3 regions of the Mariniluteicoccus flavus genome follow, and region 3 is predicted to be linked to each of the others. Evidence: predicted binding sites of a transcription regulator. Region 3 holds the regulator's gene; each other region holds the start of a gene.
What was found. The regulator LexA, encoded in region 3, represses DNA repair genes until DNA is damaged. The targets are predictions, from matches to a motif close to TCGAACANNTGTTCGA.

Region 1 (6,019 bases), on a different contig from region 3:
TTCTCGCCGACGGTGACGGTGGCCGCGTACTTGCCGGGTGGGTTGACCACGGTTTCTCCCTTGGTTATACAAGTAGGAAAAGTATAACTCGGGGAACCTGGGGTCCGGGGTCTGGGGCCTACGATGAGCCGGTGTCCGACGAACTGACCCTGGTGTTCCGCGCCCTCGACCTGCTCGGCGTCGTGCTGAACGGGATCATCGGCGGAACGCTCGCGCGGCAGCGGCGCTTCGACGCGGTCGGCTTCGCGGTGCTGGCGATCGTGTCGGCGCTCGGCGGCGGCATGTTGCGCGACACCCTGTTGCAGGCCGGCCGCCCGGTCGCTCTGGTCGACCCCTGGTATCTCATCTGCGCCCTCGCCGGTGCTGCGATCGCCTTCGTCATGAACGTCCGCCGCCGCCCGTGGGAGGTCGCGTACCCCATCGCGGACGCGGTCGTCCTGGGTGCGTGGGCCGCGGCGGGCACGACCAAGTCACTGGCGGCGGGGCTGGACTGGCTGCCGGCGATGTTGCTCGGCATCATCACGGCCGTCGGCGGCGGCATGATCCGCGACATCGCGGTGGGCGAGGTGCCGGAGGTGTTCGGCGGCAACACCCTGTACGCAGTCCCGGCCCTCATCGCGGCCGGCGTCATCGTGGTGGGCGACGCGGTCGGCGGGAACCCGGGTGCGGTGATGTTGGGGGCGACGGTCGCGGGCGCGAGCCTGGCGCTCATCGCGCGGCGCCGGGGATGGCAGCTCCCGGTGCACGGGGACGGCACGGTCACGATGACGCGCGACCAGCTGGCGCGGTTGATCCGGCGGGTGGAGCGGCGTACGCAGCGGAGCCGCGACCGGGGCGGGGACGCGGGTCAGGCGGGCTGAGCGCGCCGCGCTCAGCCGTCGTGAGGGGTTCGGGGCGTCAGACCCGGCTCGTCAGCCACTCCATGTCGGCGCGGTGGCCGTCGGCCCCGCCCGGGGTCTCGAGGACGACAGGCGTGTGGGCGTTGCGGACGACGTCCACGATGCCCTCCGGGTCGCACTGGCCCTGGCCGAGGCTCGTGTGGCGGTCGGCGCCGGAGTCGAACGCGTCGCGCGAGTCGTTGACGTGGAGGAGGTCGATGCGTCCGGTGAGGGCGCGTACGCGGTCCACCAGGCCGGTGAGGTCCTCGCCGCCGGCATGGGCGTGGCACGTGTCGAGGCAGAAGCCGACGGTGTCGCCGCCCTCGGCGGAGGTGACGGCCTCCCACAGGCGAGCGATGCGGTCGAGGCGGCGGGCCATGGCGTTGGCGCCGCCGGCGGTGTTCTCGATCAGCACCGGCACCGGCATGTCGAGGCCGTCGATGCACTTGCGCCAGTTGTCGAAGCCCTTCTCGGGGTCGTCGTCGGCGGTGACGTGGCCGCCGTGCACGATGACGCCCGCCGCGCCGATCTCGGCGGCGGCGTTGACGGTCTGCTGGAGGAGCTTGCGGCTCGGGATGCGGATGCGGTTGTTCAGCGTCGCCACGTTCAGCACGTAGGGGGCGTGGACATAGAGCGCGACTCCGGCCTGCTCGGCGGCCTCCTTCAACGCTGTTGCTCCACCCTCGTACGCGACCTTCGGCCCCTTCCATCCCTGGGGGTCGCCCAGGAAGAACTGGGAGAGGTTCGCGCCGCGGGCGATCGCCTCGGCAACGGGGTCGGTCTGGTCGACGTGGGCACCGATCTGCATGGAGCGAGCCTATCCGCCGGGACCGACGTTCTCCGAGCGGCGAGAGCCTCAGGACCCGTTCTCGGAGCGAGCACTTCGTCTTGACCGCGGGCGGCCTCGCTCAGCACAGGCTTCCGCGAGTCGAGGAGCCTGGGACCACGTTCTCCGAGCGAGCGCCAGCGAGTCGAGGAGCCTGGGACCCACGATTCCTGAGCGAGCGCTTCGGCTTGGCCGCGGGCGGCCTCGCTCAGCACAGGCTTCCGCGGGACGAGGAGTCCAGGACCACGTTCTCCGAGCGAGCGCCAGCGAGTCGAGGAGCCTGGGACCCACGTTTCCTGAGCGAGCGCCAGCGAGTCGAAGGGATCCTGGCTCGGTGGTTATCCAGGGGGGTCTCCGTCCTGGTCCCCGCGGTGTTGTCGGATGCGGTGGCGGATGTGGCGTCGTGGCCGTCGGTGTGCGTCGAGGGTGATCGGGGGCAGGAATTCGGGGAGTCCGTCGGTCGGGTTGATGCGGACTTCCCACCGGTGCGGATCAGGTCCCTTCCTTGAAGGTTCGCAGAGGGCGTGGTGGTGGCAGCAGAGCAGGACGCCGTTGGTGATCGCGGTCCACGGTCTCAGGTGCCAGGGGATGATGTGGTGGCATTCGCACTGTCGGGGTGGTCGGTCGCAGCCGGGGAAGATGCAGCCGCCGTCTCGGGCGATGAGGGCGGCGCGTTGTCCGGGGGTGAAGAACCGCTTCGCCGCACCGACGTCGAGGGGGACGCCGAGGCTGTTGAGGACCATGGGGATGATCTCGGAGTCACAGGCGAGTCGGCGGAGTTCTTGGGCGGACAGGCGCTGCCCGGCGACATCGACGGTGCCGAGTCCGGTGGTGAGTTGGTCGAGGGTGACGGTGAGGTTTAGTCGGGGGCGGTCTGCTCCGAGGGCGGGGGCGTGGTCGGCGTCGGCGAAGGCGTGGGCCAACTCCATCAGGGCGTCAGCCCGTGCCATGGCTCTGGAGGGTCGTCCGCCGCAGAGTCCGCAGTCGGGTCCGGGACAGGCGGGCCCGCAGACCGGGTCGGTCAGGTCGTCGAGGGAGGTGTCGGTGAGGTCGGGCAGACCGGTCGTCGACGCCGCGTCTGTGTCCTTGCGGGGAAGGCGGCCCCGGACCGGTCCGGTCGCGCCGTCACCCTCGTTGTGGTGGTGGGCGCAGTCGGCGGTGTGGTCGCGGGTCGCTTCGACTCCTTCGTCGCTCAGCGAGCGTGGGGTGCGCTCCTCGTCTCGCTGGCGCTCGCTCGGAGAACGTTCCGACTCAGCCGCGAAGCCAGCCGGCTGCTCGTCTCGCGGAGCCTGTGCTGAGCGAGGCCGCTCTGGGGCTGGGTCGAAGTGCTCGCTCGGAGAACGGTCCGGGGTCGCTTCGACTCCTGCGTCGCTCAGCGAGCGTGCGTTCCGCTCCTCCTTGCTCGTGTGGGTGGGGCGGTCGACGGTGGGGAGGCCTCGGGCCCGGCGGCGCGCGCGATCCGCAATCGCGTCGATCAAGGCCGCCAGTTGTTCGCCTTCGGCCAGCGGGAGTTTCCCGCGGAGGTTCATCGAGCCGTGGCCGTCGGGCCAGAAGTGCAGTTCGCGGGTCTGCCAGGCGCGGGCTTCCTGCCGCTCCAACTGCGCGGCCAGGAGCTCGTCGGCGTGGTCGGGGTCGACGACCTCGACCAGCCGGTGCGCGAGCTGCCGCAGCTCTTTGGGGTCGAACTCGGACGCATAGGTGACCATCACCTTCTGTGCCTCGACCTGTTTGTCGGCTGCGAGGTCCTCGGGCAAGAGTGCGAGGGCGTCGCAGATCGCGTCGGCCTGCCGCGGCAACACCACACCGTCGGCCATGCCGTCCCAGACATGCTCCTGTTCGATGACCCGGCCGGCGCGGCGGACCAGGCCGTGGGCTTCCCTGCTGCCGTAGCCGTGGGTTTCCCGCAGCCACGCCCCGGTGGAGATTCCGAGCTCGTGCTGCGCGGCGTCGCGGCGTTCGACCTCGGCGACGAGCAGCAGGTGCGCGGCCTCGACCCGGGCCGCGAGCTGCTGTGCCCGCCCCGCCAACGCCAACAGATCACCATCGGCCATGAGTCGCAGGTCTGCCGATTCCATGGCCCCGTCCAGCGCAGCACCCAGTGCACGGTCGGCGGTGCCGATCGCGTCGGGGAGCGTGGACGGGGACATCTCCTGCATACGAACAAGTGTTCCCGCAGGGTCCGACAAGAATCCAGTTATCCACAGACCGACCCCTCCCTGCTTCGGGGTCACTCAGAACTGTGGATAAGTCGCGCGCGCACTCCTCGTCTCGCTGGCGCTCGCTCGGAGAACGTGGGGCGTCGCTTCCACTCGTTCGTCGCTCAGCGAGCGTGGAACCTGCTCCCTCCTCGTCTCGCTGGCGCTCGCTCGGAGAACGTGGGGCGTCGCTTCGACTCCTTCGTCGCAGCGAGCGCCGGCTCCTCGTCTCGCTGGCGCTCGCTCGGAGAACGTGGCGGGGTTGCTTCGACTCCTTCGTCGCTCAGCGAGCGTGGGACCTGCTCCTCGTCTCCCCAGCGCTCGCACGCGGAACCAGGGGCGTCCTACCCTTCTTCCACGACCGACATCGCCGTCACCGGAATCGCCCACACCCGCTTCGGCAAGCTGTCCGACGACACCGTCGAGACCCTCGTCGTCCAGGTCGTCCGCGACGCCCTCGCCGACGCCGGCCTCGAACCCGGCCGGGTCGACGAGGTCGATCTCAGCCAGTTCAACGCCGGCCTCACGCCCCTCGCCTTTCCTTCCTCACTGGCGATGCAGGCCGACGACGCCCTCTTCGGTGCCCCCATGACCCGCGTCGAGAACGCCTGCGCATCCGGCTCCGCGGCCGTCCACCAAGGCATCCGCGCGATGCGCTCCGGCTGCGCCAAGACCGTCCTCGTGATCGGCGTCGAGAAGATGACCCACGCGGGTGCCGATGTCGTCGGCGCCGCCCTGCTCGGCGCCGACTTCGAGCTCGCCGGCACCGAGTCCACCACCGGGTTCGCCGGCCTGTTCGCCCGCGTCGCCGAGGCGTACGCCGACCGCCACGGCGACGTCACCGAAGCCCTCGCCATGATCGCCGCCAAGAACCACGCGAACGGCATGAAGAACCCGAACGCCCAACTCCACAAGGAATTCTCCGTCGAGTTCTGCCGCACCGAGTCCGACAAGAACCCGCGCGTCGCCGGTCCCCTGAAGCGTACGGACTGTTCGCCCGTCTCCGACGGCGCCGCCGCCCTGATCCTCCAGGACACAACGGAAGGACTCGCCCGCATCACCGGCTTCGGCCACGCCAACGACTTCCTTCCCGCAGCCAAGAAGGACCCCAGCGCCTTCGCCGGCACCCGCATCGCCATCGAGCGCGCCCTCGCCATGGCGAACACCGACCTCGATGCGCTCTCTCTCGCAGAGGTCCATGACTGCTTCACCATCGCCGAGCTCGTCGTCTATGAGGCCATGGGCCTCACCGAGCCCGGTCAGGGTCGCCGCGCCCTCGACGAGGGTTGGGTCTTCCCCGACGGCAAGCTGCCCGTCAACGTCTCCGGCGGCCTCAAGTCGAAGGGTCACCCCGTCGGCGCCACCGGCGTCTCGCAACACGTCCTCGCCGCGCTCCAGCTCTCCGGCCGCGCCGACGCCATGCAGGTCGCGGGTGCCAGCAAAGCCCTTGTGCACAACATGGGCGGCCTTGCCGTGGCGAACTAGGCGACCGTGCTGGAGGCCTGACCCGCGTACGCCCGGCCTAGCCCGTACGCCCCCGTCCGCGCCGAACCACGACCGCGCCCGCCGCCAGTCCCGCGAGGACGGCCAAGCCCGACAGCGTGATCGCCCACCCCAGCGCGCGGCCGGGGGAGTGGTCGACCGACCACTCCACCTCGCGGTACGCGTCGTCGCGCGCCGCCGGCCCGAACGCGAAGTCCTGCGTGATCGCCCGGGGTGACAACTGACCCACGTACGCCGTCAGGAAGGCCTCGGTCGTTCCCGGCACCAGGCCTGCCGGCTGGCCCACGCGTACGCCCGGCACCCGTCCCGCGAACTCGAGCCTCATGGGATCGCCCGGCGCCGCCTCCGCGGTGATGTCCATGCGCCGTGGCGCGACCACATACAGGGCGACGTCCTGGCTCTGGGCGGCATGTTTCGACAGCCTGATGGGATAGATCACCCGATCGGTCGGGAACCGCAGCCGCAGCGGGTCGAGGTCTCCCTGCAGCGCCGAGCCCGCGGCGGCCGGCGTCAGGCGCACGGCCTGGATGCGCCAGCCCTGGTCGAGATAGCCCTGAAAGGTCGGCAGCAGCTCGTCCTTCGCCGGGAATCCGTTCTCCCGCAGCCAATCGTTCACG
Region 2 (6,019 bases), on a different contig from region 3:
CCACATGCCGTGGCCGGCGGCGATGACCAGGTTGTCCACGGACGCCGGTCGGCCGATCACGGGGGCGCCGTCGCTGGTGGTCGGCCGGTCTCCGCGCCAGACCTCGACCTCGCGGTCCCAGGCGAGCCCGGGCAGCTCGGTGCGGGCCGCGTCGCGGATGGCGTCGACGCGGGCCCCCTGGATGCCGGCGCGTCCGCCGAGGTCGAGGGTCCCGCAGACGCGTACGCGATCGCGGAAGGGAGTCACGACCACCTTGGCCTGCGTGAGTCGCACCGGACGCTCCGGATCGTCCCTGCCGCGCTCGAGATCGATGACATAGCCGGCGGCTCCCTGCAGGGGGATGCGTACGCCCGCCTGCGCGGCCAGGGGCTTCGCATCCATGCCGGCGGCGAGCACGACGGTCGCCGGTGTGAGTTGCTCGCCGTCGACCTCGACGGAGGCGATGGAGCCGTCGACCACGTGGATCCCTTGGACAGTTGCGTTCCAGCGGATCTCGGCGCCGGCAGCCTTGGCGTCTGCGAGAAGGGCGGTGACGTAATCGAGCGTGTTGCAGGTCGCGTCGTCGGGGTTGATGACCTCGCGTCCGTCGGGGAGGCGGTCGACCGAACCGGTACGCCGGCAACTGGTGTCCAGCCCCTCGTCGACCAACTGCAGGTGGAGCGCCAGGCTGTCGTGGGCCATCGTGCGCAACAGCTGCGTCAGCGCGGCCGACTTCTTCGGGCGGGACGCCCAGACGAACGAGGCCAGCCACGGCACGAGCGCCGGACGAGGATGGAGTCGGAACGGACCCGCGGCGTCGAGGAGGTGGCGCAGCCCCAGCCTGACATTGCGCGGGTTCGCCATGGCTTCCACGTGGTCGGGTGAGAGGAGTCCGGCGTTGGCATAGGAGCAGCCGGCGCCGGGACCGGCACCGGCGTCGACGATGAGGACGTCGTGGCCGGCCCGCGCCAGGCGCTGGGCGATGGTGGCGCCCACCGCGCCGGCGCCGATGACCAGGATGCGTTCGGACGTCGTCATGGCGCCTTTCCGTTTGCGGCTGGATTCCCGTTGTTGCTGGAATGCTAGGGAGTGGCTGTGTCCGCGAGATCCTCCTCGGAGGATGAACTTTGCCCGGCTGGACGGCTCGCACTGGTGGTAGTTTGCGATGGTGGTGATCCGCATCCGCGTGCTGCTGGTCGAGGACCACCCTGTGGTTCGATTGGGCATCCGCTCGGCGCTCGAGTCCGCCCACGACGTCACCGTGGTGGCGGAGTGCGCCACCTATGAGTGCGGCCTGAAGCATGCCCTGACCTCGGCGCCTGATGTGGTGGTCCTGCCGCTGCGCCTGGAGGGGGCCCTGCTGGGCATCGACCTGTGCCGAGAGGTGTCGGGGCTCAGCCCGCGGCCGCGCGTACTGATCTACACCGCCACCGATGACCCCGACGATGCGAGCAATCTCTATCTGGCGGGGGCCGACAGCTTCCTGCACAAGGGAGCCAGCGTGGGGATGCTGGTCGAGGCCGTACGCCGCACCGCAGCGGGCGAGCGGGTGTGGCGGACGAGTCGACCGCAACCCACGGTCGAGGAGGTCGATCGCAAGCACCTGCTGACGCCGCGGGAGCGGGAGATCCTTGGGCTGATGCTCGAGCGGCTGACGAACCAGGAGATCGCTGCGGCGTTGGTGCTCGGGCTGCCGACGGTGAAGACGCACGTGGGCAATGTGTTGGCGAAGCTGGGGCTGCGGCGACGGCAGGATCTGTTCTAGGCGGTGAGGGCTGGGCGAGTCGAAGCCACTCCGGGTGTGACGCTGGCTGAGCGAGGAACGAGTCGAAGCCGCTCTGGGTCGCGTTGGCTGGGCGAGGGACGAGTCGAAGCCGCTCTGGAGGTCACGTTGGCTGGGCGAGGGACGAGTCGAAGCCGCTCTGGAGGTCACGTTGGCTGAGCGAGGAACGAGTCGAAGCCGCTCTGGAGGCCACCCGGAGGAACACGCTGGCTGAGCGACGCAGGAGTCGAAGCCAACCCTGCGCGATCGCCTTCCGCGCAAGCAAAAAATTGTTCGAGATTCTTTTCGGAAGACCCCGTTCTGGGCCCGAAATTGTCAGACCCCCTTCCTAGGCTGGAACCATCACCACACCCCAGGGGGAAACCATGGACGGTCTCACCGAACACCTTGTTGCGAAGGGAAAACCCAACCGCACCGCGGTCATCCTCGGCCTCAAAGACGCCGCCGACCGGCAACGCCAGGCCGAGATCGACCAGATCTCGTTGATCGCTGCCGCAGCAAGGGCGTACTCGTGGATCGACGAACCCTTGTCCGACAACGATTCCGCACCATCGGTGCTTCACGGCGAACGGCTGATGGTTCTCGGCGGTGATGGTACGCCGGAGGTCGCCGAGTTCTGTTCGTTGGAGGTGGGTCCGGCGTTGGGCATCTCGCCAAACGCGGCGGCCCAGCTCATTGCCGACGTCCTTGACCTGCGCCACCGCCACCCCCAACTGTGGGCACTGGTGATCGGCGGCTACGTCCGCGTCTTCGCCGCCCGGAAGGTCGCCCAACTCACCCGCTCGCGTGAACTCACCCACGAGATGGCGGGGGAGGTCGACCGGAAGCTCACGCCGTTCGCGCCGCAGTACACCGTCACGCGGCTGCTGAGCCAGGCCGAACTGTTGTGTGATGTGGTCGACCCCGAGGGTGCCGAGGAACGTCGGAAGGCCGCACTCGAGCGGCGGTTCGTCAACGTGCGTGCTGGTGAAGCGGGGACCGCGCTGGTCACGGGCCAGGTCGATGGCCCCGCCGGGCTTCGGCTCGATCAGACCGTCACTCAGCTCGCGGGCATCCTCCGTGACGCCGGACACCGGGACTCGGCCGACGGTGATGGCACGGTTGTCGATGGGGCGGAGGTCGACCGGTTGGACGAGCAGTTCGCCGTGCTGCGCGCCCAAGCGCTCGAACTCCTGGCCGACCCGGCCCGGGCGGGACGCGTCCTTGGCGCAGGATCCCTCGACCTCGACGGCACTGACGAGACCGAGACGTCGTCGGGATTGCCGTCGCGCAAGGACCTCCTCGAGCTCGTCGTCCACATCCGGCCCGACGAGGTCGACCGCGGTGCGGGCGGTGAGGTCACCGGCCTCGGGTCGGTCGCCCGATCCCAGCTCGACGCGCTCCTCGCCGACGCCGCGCAGGTCACTGTCCGGCCGGTCCTGGATCCGGAGGTGCCCCACGTGACCGTCGTCTACGAGCCGACCGAGGCGCAGCGGCGGGAGGTGCTGCTGCGGGAGGAGTACGAGGCGTTCCCGTTCTCCACAAGGCGTTCGGCGGGCAAGTGGATCGATCTGGATCACATCGTGGAGTTCCCGCTCGGCTCGACCTGCACGACGAACCTGACGCCGCTGTCGAAGCGGGTCCACCGGGCCAAGACGTTCGGCGGGTTCACCTCCACGCCGGTCCGGCCGGGCGTGAAGCACTGGAAGACCCCGACCGGGCAGGAGTTCTGGACCACGCCCCACGGCACCTACAGCCGGAACCCCGACACCGACCTGGTCATCGACCCGACAGGGACGAAACGACGCATCCGGCAGGCCACCCGACGAGCCGCCGAACTTGCCGAAAAACACACCCAACAACGGATCCGCGCCGAAGCAGGAGCCGCCGCGGCGAAGGTGTTCGCCCAAATGAACCCCGCCCTCATCCCCCTGATGGAGGAGATCGCCGCCTGACACCGGGCCAATCCGACGTAGCGAGCAGCCACGGCCTGGAACCCGCACCATTCCCCACGCTGACCGACCCGCCGGAGGAACCGGCCCGGCGGGCGCGAAGCATGCCCATACCCGCTCACCATGGCGGTCGCGCGAGAGTGCCCCCGCCCCATCCCACTGTTCGGCAGAAGTGGTCGAACCGGTCGTGGACGTCCGGCCACATCGCTTATCTCCTTGACCATGACGGGCGGTCGAGATTCACTGATGTCGCATGAGCACCTCTGGGCCGACGGAGTCATCGCTGCTGCTGGTGATCGCCGAAGCGGAGGCATCAGTCAGGGAGCACCGCGCGAAGTACGACCTCGCTGCTCGGGTGGGGGTGCCCGCGCACATCACCGTGGCCTACCCCTTCGAGCCGGCCGAGGAGATCGACACGGACGACCTCGCATGCCTTCAAGAGATCTCCGGCGGCACCGCCCCGTTTGACATCGAGTTGACGAGAACCGGCTGGTTCGGAGGCGACGTGCTCTTCCTCGCGCCAACGGCTTCCGAACCCATCGTGAGCCTCACGCGTCGCGTGGAGGCCGCATTCCCGCAATTCCCGATCTACGGCGGTGCTTTCGAGAACATCCAGCCGCATCTGACGATCGGACACCATGGTGGTGAGGCCACACTGCGCCAGATCGAAACCGACTCAGTCCGCGCCTGCCCATCCGTCATCACGTGACCTGCATCGAGTTGTGGGCAGGCCCTGCACTGTCGACGCAGGAGCCAGGGTGGCGGCGGATCGAGTCGTTCCTGCTCCTCGGTTGATGGCGTACCAGAAGAAGAACACCCCGGGTCGCCACCTTGCGGTGACGGCCCGGGGTTTCGACTCGCTTCGCTCGCTCAGCCAACGTGGAGTGAGTTCCCTCAGCCAACGTGGAGTGAGTTCCCTCGGCCAACGTTGAGCGAGTTCGCTCAGTCAACGTGGAGCGGTGATCGCTCAGCCATCACGGGAACGAGCGTACGGATCACATGTCGTAGTACATCTCGAACTCGTGCGGGTGCGGACGCATGCGTACGGCCTGCACGTCCTCGCGCTTGAGGTCGACCCACGTCTCGATCAGGTCGGAGGTGAACACGTCGCCCGCGAGCAGGAACTCGTGGTCGGCCTCGAGGTTGTCGAGCACGGCCTCGAGGGTCGGCGGCACGGTGCGGATGTCCTCGTACTCGGCCGGCGGCAGCTCGTAGAGGTCCTTGTCGATCGGCTCCGGCGGCTCGATCTTGTTCTGGATGCCGTCCAGGCCGGCGAGCAGCATCGCCGAGAACGCCAGGTAGGGGTTCGACGACGGGTCGGGGCAGCGGAACTCGACGCGCTTGGCCTTCGGGTTCGACCCCGTGATCGGGATGCGGATGCAGGCCGAGCGGTTGCGCGAGCTGTAGACCAGGTTGACCGGAGCCTCGAAGCCCGGGACCAGGCGGTGGTAGGAGTTCACCGTCGGGTTGGTGAACGCCAGCAGCGACGGCGCGTGCTTCAGCAGGCCGCCGATGTAGTGGCGCGCCATCTCGGAGAGTCCCGCGTACCCGCCCTCGTCATGGAACAGCGGCGTGCCCTCGTTCCAGATGGAGCTGTGGACGTGCATGCCGGAGCCGTTGTCGCCGAAGATCGGCTTCGGCATGAAGGTGGCCGTCTTGCCGTTGGCCCATGCCGTGTTCTTCACGATGTACTTGAACTTCATGACATCGTCGGCGGCCTTCATCAGCGTGTCGAAGCGCCAGTTGATCTCGGCCTGGCCGGCGGTGCCGACCTCGTGGTGGGCGCGCTCGACCGAGAGGCCGAGGTTCTCCATGTGGCGGACGATGTCGTCGCGCAGGTCACCGAAGTGGTCGGTCGGGGCGACGGGGAAATAACCGCCCTTGTACTTGACCTTGTAGCCGCGGTTGCCGCCCTCCTCCTCGCGACCGGTGTTCCAGGCGCCGGCGACCGAGTCGATGTGGTAGTAACCCGCGTTCTGCTTGGTCTCGAAGCGCACGTCGTCGAAGACGTAGAACTCGGCCTCGGGCGCGAAGTACGCGGTGTCACCGATGCCGGTCGACGCCATGTACGCCTCCGCCTTGCGCGCGATGTTGCGCGGGTCGCGGCTGTAGGCCTCCTTCGTCAGCGGATCGTGGACGAAGAAGTTCACACACAGCGTCTTCGACTTGCGGAACGGGTCGATGTACGCGGTGGTCGGGTCGGGCAGGAGCGCCATGTCCGACTCGTGGATCTTCTGGAAGCCACGCACCGAGGAGCCGTCGAAGCTCAGGCCGTCCTCGAACACCGACTCGTCGAACGCGCGGGCCGGCACGGTGAAGTGCTGCA
Region 3 (6,019 bases):
CACGACGTCGTCTATGTCAACGACCGCGAGCGCTTCGGGCGAGAGCTGCGCGTGGCGCCGCTCAGCGTGGCCGGGCTCATGCGGGAGAAGGTGCTGGGCGAGGTCACCACCGTGCTCACGTCGGCGACCCTGACAGTCGGCGGCGAGTTCGGCCAGGCCGCCGGATCGGTCGGCCTCGCGCGGACCGAGCGACGCGACCATCCCGAGCCCAGCGGTGAGGCGATGACCTGGCGCGGCATCGACGTCGGGTCGCCCTTCGACTATCGCCGCCAGGGCATCCTCTACGTCGGCAAGGACCTCCCGCCCCCGCGCCGCGAGGGCATCACCGACGAGGTGCTCACCGAGGTCGCGGAGCTCGTCTGGGCCGCGGGCGGGCGTACGCTCGGGCTCTTCGCGTCGCAGCGCTCCGCGGAGCTGGCGGCCGCGTACGCGCGCAAGCACCTGCCGAAGCAGACCATCCTGTGCCAGGGCGACGCCCAGCTTTCGGAGCTGACGAAGCGGTTCGTGGCCGAGCCCGACACCAGCCTGTTCGGCACGGTCTCGCTGTGGCAGGGCATCGACGTGCCGGGCGACACCTGCGAGCTGGTCATCATCGACAAGATCCCGTTCCCCCGCCCCGACGACCCGCTGATGCAGGCGCGCCAGCAGGCGGTCGCCGAGGCGGGCGGCAACGGGTTCATGTCGGTGGCGGCGGGTCACGCGGCCCTGCTGCTGGCCCAGGGCGCCGGTCGGCTGATCCGGCGCGCCAGCGACAGGGGAGTGGTGGCGATCCTCGACCCACGGCTGGTGACGGCGCGCTACGGCACGTTCCTGCGGGCGAGCATGCCGGACATGTGGATGACGACCGATCGCGAGGTAGCAGTACAGGCGCTGAAGCGGCTGCAGGACGGACGCTCTGATTAGGCTGGCCTGCCTAAGGTTAGGCGCTAGGTTGCGAGGGCTGTCCGCCCTGAAAGGACCCTCGTGCGCTCGCCTGTTCGACCCCACCGCCTCATCCTCGGCCTCCTGCTGCCCCTCGCCCTCCTGCTCGCCGGCTGCGGCCTGACGGCCGGTGGGTCGTCCCCCGCCGCGCCGCCCGCGGACAGCGGGTTGGTGCTCACCGACGTGGCGGGGCGAAGGGTCACCCTGCCGAAGCGCCCCGAGCGGATCGTCATGGGCGAGTCGCGGGCGGTGTACGCGACCCTCATCCTCAACAAGGAGGACCCCCTCCGCGGGGTCGTGGCGTGGGGCACCGACCTCCAGCGGGCGGCGCCGGACATCTCCGCGCGGGTCCATCAGCACTTCCCGAAGGCGAAGGACCTGCCGACGATCGGGTCGGTGTATGCGAACGACCTGAGCGTCGAGGGCCTGTTGGCCCACCACCCCGACGTGCTGCTGTTCACCCTGGACGCCTTCCGGGGCGCCGAGAAGAACGGGCTCGTCGGACAGCTCGACCGCGCGGGCCTCCCGTTCGTCGTGACCGACTTCCGCCTCGACCCCCTCAAGAACACCGCGCCCTCGATCCGCCTGCTCGGGGCGATCCTGGGTCGGGAGGCCAAGGCCGAGGAGTTCCTGGCCTGGTATGCGAAGCAGACCGACACCGTCACCACCCGCGGCGCGCAGGTGAACCCGCGCCCCAGCGTCTTCCTGTGGCGCGCGCCGGGGCTGGCCGCCTGCTGCTCGACCTATGGCCGTGCGAACTTCGGCGGCATGATCGACGCCGCCGGCGGTCGCAACATCGGCACGGGGCTGCTTCCCGGCGACGAGGGCGTGCTGACGCCCGAACAGGTGTTGGCCGCCGCGCCGGAGAGCGTCATCGCGACCGGCGGCGAGTGGGGCGGACAGAAGCTGAACGAGAAGGCGAAGACGTCGTACGTGCGCCTCAGCTATGACGCCGACCCCGCCTCCGCCCGCGCCTCGGTGGCCGCGCTGCGCGCACAGCCCGGGTTCGAGCACCTGGGGGCGTACTCGTCAGGACGCGTGCACGCCATCTACCACCAGTTCTACGACTCGCCGTTCAACTTCGTCGCGCTGCAGGCCTTCGCGCGCTGGTCGCAGCCGCAGACCTTCGCGGACCTCGACCCCCAGCGGACGTGGGAGGAGTTCCACGAGCGCTTCATGCCCTTCCGGGCCGAGGGCACGTTCCTGGTGAGCCTCGGCGAGGGCCGGTGACCGTGGCCGATGTTGCCCGGACCCGTCCCGACGCCCCCGAGGCCGCGGACGCGCCCCTGGCCGCCTGGCGGCGACGCGGTCGCCGGCGGGCACTCGTGCTGGTGGGGCTGGCGCTGACCGTCGTCGTGACCTTCTGGGTCTCGATGGTGGTCGGGCCCCTGCCGATCGGCCTCGGCGACGTGGTGGCGGTCCTGACCGACCCCGCGACCGATGCGCGGACGCGTACGGTGGTGCTCGACCTGCGGCTCCCACCGGCCCTGCTGGCCGTCCTGGTCGGCGCGGCGCTCTCACTGGCGGGCGTACAGATGCAGACGATCCTCGACAACCCGCTCGCCGAGCCGTTCACGCTGGGCGTGTCGGCGGCCGCCGCCTTCGGGGCGGCCCTGGCGATCGTGACCGGCGTGGTGCTGCCGGTCCTGGGCGCCTACACCCTCACGATGTCGGCCGCAGTCATGGCGCTGGTGGCGAGCGGGGTGATCGCGGGGGCGTCGCTCTGGCGTGGCGCGACCAAGGAGACGATGGTGCTGCTCGGCATCGCGCTCGTGTTCGGGTTCCAGGCGCTGTTGGCGCTGCTGCAGTATCGCGCCAGCACCGAGTCACTCCAGCAGATCGTGTTCTGGAGCCTGGGTTCCATGACGCGGGCCACCTGGCCGGCCAATGCGATCCTGGGGGCGGCCCTGGTCATTCTGGTCCCGCTGTTCTGGGCGAACGGCTGGCGGCTGACGGCACTGCGCCTGGGCGACGCCCGCGCGGCCTCGATGGGGGTCGACGTCGGCCGCGTCCGCGTGTGGACCCTGGTCGGAGTGTCGCTTCTGGCCGCCGCAGCCGTCTCGTTCGTCGGCATCATCGGGTTCATCGGCCTGGTCGGTCCCCACATCGCCCGGGCCCTGGTGGGCGAGGACCAGCGCTTCCTGATGCCGGGCTCGATGCTCGCCGGCGCCGCCCGCCTGTCGGCCGCCCACGCCGCGAACCAGGTGATCGTGCCCGGAGTCGTGGTCCCGGTCGGCATCCTCACCGCACTGGTCGGCGTCCCGGTCTTCGTGGGCCTGGTCCTCACCCGCCCGGGACGGGGAACCCGATGAGCGGGCTGGACATCCGCGGGGTCACCGCCGCGTACGGACGGCGGAGGGTTCTCGACGGGCTGGACCTACGGCTCGATGCGGGGGTGGTCGGGCTGTTGGGGCCCAACGGCTCCGGCAAGTCGACGCTGATCAAGGTGCTGGCGCAGCGCTCGCCGAGGTCGGGGTGGAGGCGTTGGCCGACCGCTGGCTCGGCGAGCTGTCGGGGGGCCAGCGTCAACTTGTGGGCGTGGCCCAGATGTTGGTGCGGGACCCGAGCCTGATGTTGCTGGACGAACCGACGAGTGCGCTCGACCTCCACCACCAACTCGGCGTGTTGGGGGTCGTGCGCCGGCGTGTGGATCGCGGGGGTGCAACGGCCGTCGTCGCGCTGCACGACCTGAACCTCGCCGCCCGGTTCTGTGACACCGTCGTGGTCCTGGATCGAGGGATCGTGGTCGCGGTCGGCGCGCCGTCGGAGGCCCTGACCGCGGACCGGCTCCGTGCCACGTGGCGGGTCGAGGCCGATGTGTATGCGCGTGACGGCGCCACGCAGATCGCGGCCAGGGGGCCGGTGGCCTGAGGAGCCTGGCCGCGGGCTGGCTTCTGACGTCTGCGGGACGGGGTCAGACCCGGCGCAGGACCGCCACGACCTTGCCCATGATCGAGGCGTGGTTGCCGTCGATCGGGTCGTAGGCCTCGTTGTGGGGCAGCAGCCACACCTGGCTGCCGTCCTTCTTGAACGTCTTGACGGTGGCCTCGTTGTCGAGCAGCGCCGCGACGATGTCGCCGTTGTTCGCCGTCTGCTGCTGACGCACGACGACCCAGTCGCCGGAGCAGATGGCCGCGTCGATCATCGAGTCGCCGCTGACCTCGAGCAGGAAGACCGTGCCCTCGCCCACGAGCTGCTTCGGCAGGGCGAAGACGTCCTCGATGCGCTCCTCGGCGAGGATGGGACCGCCGGCCGCGATGCGGCCCACGACCGGCACGCGGACGGCGTCGGGGAACGCGTCGTTGACGCCGGTGGCGTCGAACGACGTGTCGGGGTCGGCCTGGGGGAGCAGGACCTCCAGCGCGCGGGGGCGATGGGGGTCGCGTCGCAGGAAGCCCTTCTGCTCGAGCACCTTCAGCTGGTGGGAGACCGATGACGGGGACGCCAGCCCCACCGACTCGCCCATCTCGCGGATGCTCGGCGGATAGCCCCGCGTCTCGACCGCCGACTTGATGACCTCGAGGATGCGCCGCTGGCGCGCGGTGAGCCCGTCGGCGTCGGTGGGGCCGTCGGGGAGGGCGCTGACCGACGCGCCGGCTTCGATGAGCTGGGCGGTCACGTCCTCGCGGGTCGGGCGGCCACGTCGTCGTGGGGCCTTCGCGGGGCCGGGGGGCTGGGTGGTGTCGCGATCTGCCATGCCTCAACAGTAGGGCCCACGCGAGCACCAATCAAACATCTGTTCGAGTGTGTCGCGAGGTCTGTTCCGGGCCGTGTTCGGGTCCCTCGGGGCGGTCGGGGGCTGCGCGACGCGCCGTCCCCAGAAATTGTCAGACCCCCCTGATGGACTGCTCGGGCACTGGATCGCGGTTCGAACACCTGTTCCTGAACAGGACTTGTGTACGAATCGGATCTGGGCTACAAATGAACTCATCGAACACCCGTTCGATCACTTCCCGAGGAGATTCCGATGACCGCTCTCGCCGTTGATCGCCGCCAGGCACCCATTCGCGCGCGCCGTCCCGAGCGTCGCCCCACGCCTGCGGGTCCTGCCGTCCGGATCGACCGCAGCGTGCGGCCGGGCGCCCCCACCCTGAAGGGTGTGCCGCTGGCCGCCGCCGGCCAGTCGTCCACCCACGCCTGCTCCGCCGGGCGACCCGTCGCTCGCCCCCGCGTGTCGGTGGGGGAGGCGCCCGTGGTGGTCACCCGCTTGACCGACCGCGGCCTCGCCCTGGTTCTCGCCCTCGTCACCCTGGTCGTGATGGTCTCGCTGGGTTGTGTGGGCGCCACCGCGGCCCGCGTCATGTCCGAGCCGGCGGCGGTCTCCGCGCTGCGCTGACCTCGACGAGAGTTGCCCCGGCCGTGAATCCCGCGGCCGGGGCGCTGTCGTTTCGATCGGTGATCGACGCCGTGGAGCGAGCGCGGGACACGCGACGCGCCGGGTATTGCATTGGGGCCTGACGATGCCTACGATACCTACATCTAGTAGTTACAAGGCTGTGCTTTGTCCACAACTAGTGGTTGGTATCCACACACTGTCCACATCGGCGCACACAGGGTTATCCCCAGAAACCTCCGGATCCGTCCACAGGGGGCGTGCGCCACCGCAGGGAAGGAGGCGTCGCATGCACTGTCCCTACTGTCGGCACACCGACTCGCGCGTGCTCGACTCGCGCGCGGCCGACGACGGTGCCAGCATCCGGCGCCGTCGCCAGTGCCCCGTGTGCGAGCGACGCTTCACGACGCTCGAGCAGATGCAGATCGTCATCGCGAAGCGCTCGGGGGTCCTCGAGCCCTTCAACCGCGACAAGGTGATCAGCGGAGTACGGAAGGCCTGCAAGGGCCGCCCCGTCTCCGAGGAGCAGCTCGCTCGCCTCGGCCAGAAGGTCGAGGAGACCCTCCGCGCCAGCGGCCAGCCCGAGATCCCGGCCGACGAGGTCGGCGTCGCCATCCTGGGCCCGCTCCGCGAGCTCGACCAGGTCGCCTACCTGCGGTTCGCGAGCGTCTACCGCCAGTTCGACTCGGTCGAGGACTTCGAGTCCGAGATCGAGGCACTCCGCCGCGAGAGTCCCGCCGGGCTCCCACTGGAGCCCGCGCCGGC

Region 1: a site for LexA is predicted at 3,861-3,876, ahead of ACYVAG_RS11095 (HNH endonuclease signature motif containing protein). Genes of this name have one in related genera too.
Region 2: a site for LexA is predicted at 2,024-2,039, ahead of ACYVAG_RS01385 (DUF222 domain-containing protein). Genes of this name have one in related genera too.

The regions. Positions count from the first base shown of each region.
Region 1 is NZ_BAAHBN010000006.1:26,121-32,139, reverse strand. It holds gene ACYVAG_RS11110 (AbrB/MazE/SpoVT family DNA-binding domain-containing protein) at 1-50, opposite strand, end outside; gene ACYVAG_RS11105 (trimeric intracellular cation channel family protein) at 132-860, shown strand; gene ACYVAG_RS11100 (deoxyribonuclease IV) at 898-1,686, opposite strand; gene ACYVAG_RS11095 (HNH endonuclease signature motif containing protein) at 2,043-3,860, opposite strand; gene ACYVAG_RS11090 (thiolase domain-containing protein) at 4,080-5,384, shown strand; gene ACYVAG_RS11085 (DUF2330 domain-containing protein) at 5,422-6,019, opposite strand, start outside.
Region 2 is NZ_BAAHBN010000001.1:279,046-285,064, reverse strand. It holds gene ACYVAG_RS01395 (NAD(P)/FAD-dependent oxidoreductase) at 1-1,017, opposite strand, end outside; gene ACYVAG_RS01390 (response regulator transcription factor) at 1,148-1,744, shown strand; gene ACYVAG_RS01385 (DUF222 domain-containing protein) at 2,128-3,696, shown strand; gene ACYVAG_RS01380 (2'-5' RNA ligase family protein) at 3,947-4,402, shown strand; gene glnA (type I glutamate--ammonia ligase) at 4,689-6,019, opposite strand, start outside.
Region 3 is NZ_BAAHBN010000012.1:63,128-69,146, forward strand. It holds gene ACYVAG_RS15440 (ATP-dependent DNA helicase) at 1-903, shown strand, start outside; gene ACYVAG_RS15445 (ABC transporter substrate-binding protein) at 964-2,151, shown strand; gene ACYVAG_RS15450 (FecCD family ABC transporter permease) at 2,148-3,233, shown strand; partial or broken gene ACYVAG_RS15455 (ABC transporter ATP-binding protein) at 3,230-3,792, shown strand; gene lexA (transcriptional repressor LexA) at 3,836-4,618, opposite strand; gene ACYVAG_RS15465 (hypothetical protein) at 4,889-5,257, shown strand; gene nrdR (transcriptional regulator NrdR) at 5,544-6,019, shown strand, end outside.